One region of the Achromobacter sp. 1012554356 genome, then DNA from elsewhere that is predicted to be linked to it. Evidence: predicted binding sites of a transcription regulator. Region 1 holds the regulator's gene; the other holds the start of a gene.

Evidence for each region. The regulator LexA, encoded in region 1, represses DNA repair genes until DNA is damaged. The targets are predictions, from matches to a motif close to ACTGTATNNNNATACAGT.
Region 2: a site for LexA is predicted at 1,006-1,023, ahead of AC6LJW_RS02535 (DNA topoisomerase IV subunit B). Genes of this name have one in related genera too.

What each region holds. Positions count from the first base shown of each region.
Region 1 is NZ_JCBANC010000004.1:124,065-127,478, reverse strand. It holds gene lon (endopeptidase La) at 1-962, shown strand, start outside; gene lexA (transcriptional repressor LexA) at 1,158-1,805, opposite strand; gene AC6LJW_RS03205 (amino acid aminotransferase) at 1,955-3,154, opposite strand; gene uvrB (excinuclease ABC subunit UvrB) at 3,230-3,414, shown strand, end outside.
Region 2 is NZ_JCBANC010000003.1:137,590-141,003, reverse strand. It holds gene rho (transcription termination factor Rho) at 1-451, opposite strand, end outside; gene trxA (thioredoxin TrxA) at 569-895, opposite strand; gene AC6LJW_RS02535 (DNA topoisomerase IV subunit B) at 1,221-3,182, shown strand; gene AC6LJW_RS02530 (YcxB family protein) at 3,182-3,414, shown strand, end outside.

The DNA.
Region 1 (3,414 bases):
AGGAAGAAAAGATCCACATCGCCCGCGACCATCTGCTGCCCAAGCTGATGAAGAACAACGGCGTGAAGGAGACCGAGCTGACGGTCGACGACAGCGCGCTGCGCGATATCGTGCGCTACTACACCCGCGAAGCCGGTGTCCGTGCGCTCGAGCGCGAAGTGGGCAAGATCTGCCGCAAGGTCATCAAGCAGTTGCTGACCCAAAGCGATCGCGCCAAGGCCGAGGGCAAGACGCTCGAGGTCAAGGCGGTCAACGTCACGGCCGACAACCTCAGCGATTTCCTGGGTGTGCGCCGCTACGCCTTTGGCATGGCCGAGAAGGAAAACCAGACTGGTCAGGTGACCGGCCTGGCGTGGACGGAAGTCGGCGGCGACCTGCTGACGATTGAAGTCGCGGACATGCCCGGCAAGGGTGTCATCCAGCGCACGGGTTCGCTCGGCGACGTGATGAAGGAATCGGTCGAGGCAGCGCGCACCGTCGTGCGTTCGCGGGCTCGCCGCCTGGGCTTTGCCGACAGCGTGTTTGAAAAGCACGACATGCACGTGCACGTGCCGGAAGGCGCGACGCCCAAGGACGGTCCGTCCGCGGGTATCGCGATCACCACGGCCATGGTGTCGGCGCTGTCGCGCATCCCGGTGCGCGCAGATGTCGCCATGACGGGCGAGATCACGCTGCGCGGCGAAGTGCTGCCCATCGGCGGCCTGAAGGAAAAGCTGCTCGCGGCTCACCGCGGTGGTATCAAGACGGTTCTGATCCCGGAAGAAAACGTCAAGGATTTGGCGGAGATTCCGGACAACGTCAAGAACCACCTTGAGATCGTGCCGGTGCGTTGGATCGACAAGGTGCTTGAACTGGCCCTGGAACGTCTGCCGGAGCCGTTGGCCGAGGAAGAAGCCGTCAAGGATGCCCTGGTTGCCAAGCCGGCTGAACCCGGCTCGACCGACCCGGTCATGAAGCACTAATGGCGTCTTGAACGCAGGACGCTCTCGAAAGAGGGCGTCCGAAGCCCAGGGGTGGCGCAAGTGTAGCGAACGCCCCGAAAGCAAAAAACCCCGCTCACATGAGCGGGGTTTTGTTTTTTGAGCTTGGGCCCCCCTGCAAGGGGCGGGGCGCAGGCCGCATGATGGCGGCCCGACTTTACATAGGCCGAGCCCGGCCTAGTGCAGCGCCTGGGTGCGGATGAGGCCCACTGCAATGCCTTCGAGCGCAAATTCCTGATCGGCCTTGACCACGATGGTTTCGAAGTCGGGATTTTCGGGCAGCAGCTCGATGTGGCCGTTCTGGCGCTGAAGGCGCTTGACCGTGACATCGTCGCCAATACGAGCCACCACGATCTGGCCATTGCGGGCTTCAGATGCCTTTTTGACAGCCAGCAGGTCGCCTTCGAGGATGCCTGCGTCGCGCATGCTCATGCCGCGCACCTTGAGCAGATAATCGGGCGCCTGTGCAAAGAGGCTAGGGTCTACGCCGACTTCGCGTTCAACGTGCTCGGCTGCAAGAATCGGGCTGCCTGCCGCAACGCGGCCGACGAGCGGCAATAGGAGCTGGGCGAGGGCGGGGATGGGAAGCGAGGACTGGACCGGTGTGGTGGCGTCCTTCAAGCGGATGCCGCGCGAGGCGCCGGCCGTGAGTTCGATGGCGCCCTTGCGAGCCAACGCCTTGAGATGGTCTTCGGCGGCGTTGGGGGAGCGGAAACCCAGGGCCTGGGCGATTTCGGCACGCGTCGGCGGAAAGCCGGTGCGCGTGACCGTTTGCCTGATGAGGTCCAGGATTTGTTGTTGGCGATCCGTGAGTTTGCTGGCCATGGCGATGATCCGTTGCGAGCGGACTGTACATATATACAGCGCCATTCTGGGGGACGCAGCGCAAAAAAGCAAGCCGGTCGCGAGGCCAACAAAAACGGGACCCGCAGGTCCCGTTTTTGGTTGAAGACGGCGCGGCGCCGCCTGGCGATTTACAGCACGGCCGCGATGCCGGCTGCGACCTTGTCGATGTTGCCGCTGTTCAGCGCGGCCACGCAGATGCGGCCGCTGGACACGGCGTAGACGCCATGTTCTTCGCGCAGCCGGTCCACCTGAGCGGCGGACAGACCCGAATACGAGAACATGCCGCGCTGCTTCAGCACGAAGCTGAAGTCCTGCTTGCCGCCGTGCTCTTTGATTTTGTCGACCAGTTGCGCGCGCATCAGGCGGATGCGATCGCGCATGCCGGCCAGTTCTTCTTCCCAGAGGGCGAACAGCTCGGGCGTGTTCAGCACCGTGGAGACGACCGTGCCGCCGTGCGTCGGCGGGTTGGAGTAATTGGTGCGGATGACGCGCTTGAGCTGGCTCAGCACGCGGGTGGCTTCGTCCTTGCTGCCGGCCACGACAGTCAGTGCGCCAACGCGCTCGCCATACAACGAGAACGACTTCGAGAACGACGAGCTGATGAACATGGTCATGTCCAGGTCGGCGAACAGGCGCACGACCGAGGCGTCTTCCGTCAAGCCGTCGCCAAACCCTTGGTAGGCGATGTCCAGGAACGGGACCAGGTTGTTGTCCTTTACGACAGCGGCAATTTGCTTCCACTGATCGGGGGTGGGATCGGCGCCGGTGGGGTTGTGGCAGCAAGCGTGCAGCACAACGACGGTCTTGGCGGGCGCGGCCTTGAGGTCGGCCAGCATGGCTTCGAAGTTCAGCCCGCGGGTGGTGGCGTCGTAATAGGCATAGGTGCCGACTTCAAAACCGGCGCGCTCGAACAGGGCGCGGTGGTTTTCCCAGCTGGGGTTGCTGATCAGAACCTTGGAGCCCGGCAGCAACTGGCGCAGGAAATCGGCGCCAATCTTCAGGGCGCCGGTGCCGCCCAGTGCCTGCGTGGTCAGCACACGGCCGGCGGCGGCCAGCGCGGAATCCTTGCCCAGCAGCAGCGCTTGCGCACCGGCGTTGTAGCCGGCGATGCCTTCGATCGGCAGGTAGCCGCGAGCAGCAGCGGCCTCGATGCGGGCGGTTTCAGCCTTGCGCACTGCGCCCAGGAGCGGGATCCGTCCCTGATCATCGTAATACACGCCCACACCCAGGTTCACTTTACCGGGGCGGGTGTCCGCGTTGTATTGTTCGTTCAGGCCAAGAATGGGGTCGCGCGGCGCGAGCTCGACGGAATCGAATAGGGTGCTCATGAGACTCTGATGAGGTGGGTGGACGCAGTACGAAGTGCTGTGGATAATGGGGGGTTTACCCTGGAACAGTCTAGCATGCCTAAGAGCGCAATAGACCCAAGCGCGGGGGCTCCCGCCGCAGGTCCGGGATTCGTCGATTTCCCTGACAGCCCGTTTCATCTCTATCAACCCTATCCGCCGGCGGGGGACCAGCCCACGGCCATCGCAGGGCTGACCCAGGGTGTCGAAGACGGTCTCATGTACCAGACGCTTCTGGGCGT
Region 2 (3,414 bases), on a different contig from region 1:
TGTCGCGTTCCAGGCGGATGACGCGGTTCGGGTGCAGCGGCGTCAGGTTCTCGAACATGATGCGATGCTTGATCGCCTCGGGCGCCACGCCGTTGACCTTGTCCACCTTCACCAGGGCGAAATAGCGCTCGCCATCCTTGGGGGTGCGCACTTCGCCTTCGATGGAGTCGCCGGTGTGCAGATTGAAACGGCGGATCTGCGACGGGGAAATGTAGATGTCGTCGGTGCTGGCCAGATACGAGGTTTCCGGCGAGCGCAGGAAACCAAAACCGTCGGGCAGGACTTCAAGAACGCCGTCGCCGAAGATCTGCTCGCCCTGCTTGGCGCGCCGCTTCATGATGGCGAACATCAGTTCCTGCTTGCGCAGGCGGTTGGCGTTCTCGATTTCCAGGCCAGCGGCCATTTCGAGCAGCTGCGAGACGTGCAGCGCCTTCAGTTCGTTGAGGTGCATCGCGGTGAGTGTTGGGGGAAAAGTAAAGGAGGGCTCTGGCGGCGCGCCACGGACGGGCTCGCGCGGTACTGAATGAGCGCCGCCTATGCGGCGGCGCCTTCGTTTACAGCACGCGATTTACAACGCGCCGTCCAGGAATGCGGTGAGTTGCGACTTCGACAGCGCGCCAACTTTGGTGGCTGCAGCTTGGCCGTCTTTAAAGAGCATAAGGGTCGGAATGCCGCGGATGCCGTACTTGGTGGCGGTGCCCTGATTTTCGTCCACGTTCAGCTTGGCGATCGTCAAGCGGCCAGCGTATTCGGCGGCGACTTCTTCCAAAATGGGGGCGATCATCTTGCAGGGGCCACACCAGGCAGCCCAGTAGTCCACCAGCACCGGCTGGCCGGATTTCAACACATCGGCATCGAAGCTGGCGTCACTGACGTTCTTGATTTGGTCGCTCATGATGGTGATTCTCGGTTCGGCAGCAAAAGGCGCGTTAAAACGCGCCTTGCCGTTGTTCTTGTTTGTGGAATGGACTCAAGCATACCACTGTCAATAACAACAGGCATACCACTGTTAATAACAACAGGGTTTGCAGGATTTTGTGTAGGATGTTGCGGCTCAGCTGTCGCGATCCGGGAGGTCAACGCCCGGGACGGCGGTTGTGACTGTTCATCATCCTACCGAATTCGGACCTGGTCAGGTCGTGCGCATCCCACCCGGAGCCGCGCAGAATCTAGGCTTAACCGTAAAATGTCGGTTTTTTTCCACAGATGTTGGGGATAACTTGGCCACTCCACGTTACAACGAGGCGTCCATCCGCGTCCTGAAGGGGCTGGAACCCGTGCGGCAGCGCCCGGGCATGTACACCCGCACCGAAAACCCCCTGCACGTCGTGCAGGAGGTCATAGACAACGCCGCGGACGAGGCCCTCGCCGGTCACGGCAAACAGATCCAGGTCACGCTGCATGCCGATGGCAGCGTCTCCGTCGAGGACGACGGCCGCGGCATTCCCGTCGGCCTGCACCCCGAAGAAAACGCGCCCGTCGTCGAACTCGTGTTCACGCGCCTGCATGCGGGCGGCAAGTTCGACAAGGCGGGCGGCGGCGCTTACGCCTTCTCGGGCGGCCTGCACGGCGTCGGTGTGTCCGTCACCAATGCGCTCGCCACCCGCCTGGAAGTCATCGTCTGGCGCGACAACGCCGTCAGCCGGCTGGTGTTCAAGGGCGGCGACGTCGACGAGCCCCTGGCGCCTTACGACCAAGGCGGCCGCAAGAAGTCCGGCACCCGCGTGCGCGTCTGGCCCGATGCCAAATACTTCGACAGCCCCAATATCCCGCTGGGCGAGCTGACGCATCTGCTGCGCAGCAAGGCCGTGCTGCTGCCGGGCGTGAAGGTCACGCTCGTCAACGAGAAAACCGGCGACACCAAGACCTGGCAGTATCAGGACGGCCTGCGCGGCTACCTGGCCGAAGCCCTGGTAGGCGCCGAACTGATGGTGCCGTTCTTCGAAGCCGAACAGTACGCCGGCGCCGACCACGAAAATTTCGCCGAAGGCGAGGGCGCCCAATGGGTGGTGGCCTGGACCGACGACGGCAACGCGGTGCGCGAGTCCTACGTCAACCTCATTCCCACGCCGGCCGGCGGCACGCATGAATCCGGCCTGCGCGAAGGCCTGTTTGGCGCGGTCAAGGGCTTTGCCGAGCTTCACAGCCTGCTGCCCAAGGGCGTGAAGCTCTTGCCCGAAGACGTGTTCGCCCGCGCCAGCTTCGTGCTGTCGGCCAAGGTGCTCGATCCGCAATTCCAGGGTCAGATCAAGGAACGCCTGAACAGCCGCGACGCCGTGCGGCTGGTCGGCGGATTCTCCAAGAGCGCGCTCGACCTCTGGCTGCACAGCAACGTCGAATACGGCAAGAAGCTCGCGGAACTGGCCATCCGGCAGGCGCAGGCGCGCCAGCGTTCGGCCCAGAAGGTTGAAAAGCGCAAGAGCTCCGGCGTGGCGGTGCTGCCCGGCAAGCTGACCGACTGCGAGTCCAGCGACGCCACGCGCACCGAAGTGTTTCTGGTCGAGGGCGACTCGGCCGGCGGCTCGGCCAAGATGGGCCGCGACAAGGAATTTCAGGCCATCCTGCCGCTGCGCGGCAAGGTGCTCAATTCCTGGGAAGTCGACCGCGACCGGCTCTTTGCCAACAACGAAATCCACGACATTTCCGTGGCCATCGGCGTCGACCCCCACGGCCCCAACGACTCGCCCGACCTGTCCGGCCTGCGCTACGGCCGCATCTGCATCCTGTCGGACGCGGACGTCGACGGCTCGCACATTCAGGTGCTGTTGCTGACGCTGTTCTACCGGCACTTTCCCAAGCTCGTCGAGGCCGGCAACGTCTACGTCGCCAAGCCGCCGCTGTTCCGCCTGGACGTGCCCGCCCAGGGCAAGCGTCCCGCCCGCAAGATCTATTGTCTTGACGATGGCGAGCTCGAAGCCGCGCAGGACAAGCTGCGCAAGGAAGGCGTGCGCGAAGGTGCGTGGGCCGTCAGCCGGTTCAAGGGCCTGGGCGAAATGAACCCCGAGCAACTGTGGGAAACCACCATGAATCCGGACACGCGCCGCCTGCTGCCCGTGGGGTACGGCGACCAGACCCCCGACGACACCACCCGCATGTTCGACATGCTGATGGGCAAGGGCGAGTCCTCGCAACGCCGCGCGTGGATCGAGGAAAAGGGCAATCTGGCGGAGCTCGACATCTGATGACGCCGTCCGCGCCCGGGCAAGCCCGCATGGTCGTCGACCTGACCGCCGACGACTACGCGGATTTTGCCGCCTATGTGTACAAACGGCCGGAGCTGCGCCGCCGACGTTACCGGTCTCATTTGCGCTTCGGCGTCCTGATGATCGTGGCGCTGCTTGCGTACCTGATCTGGCAGACCTGGGACGGCAAGGGCCCCAATTGGGGCGCGATCCTGCCGGTGTATTTCCAGGG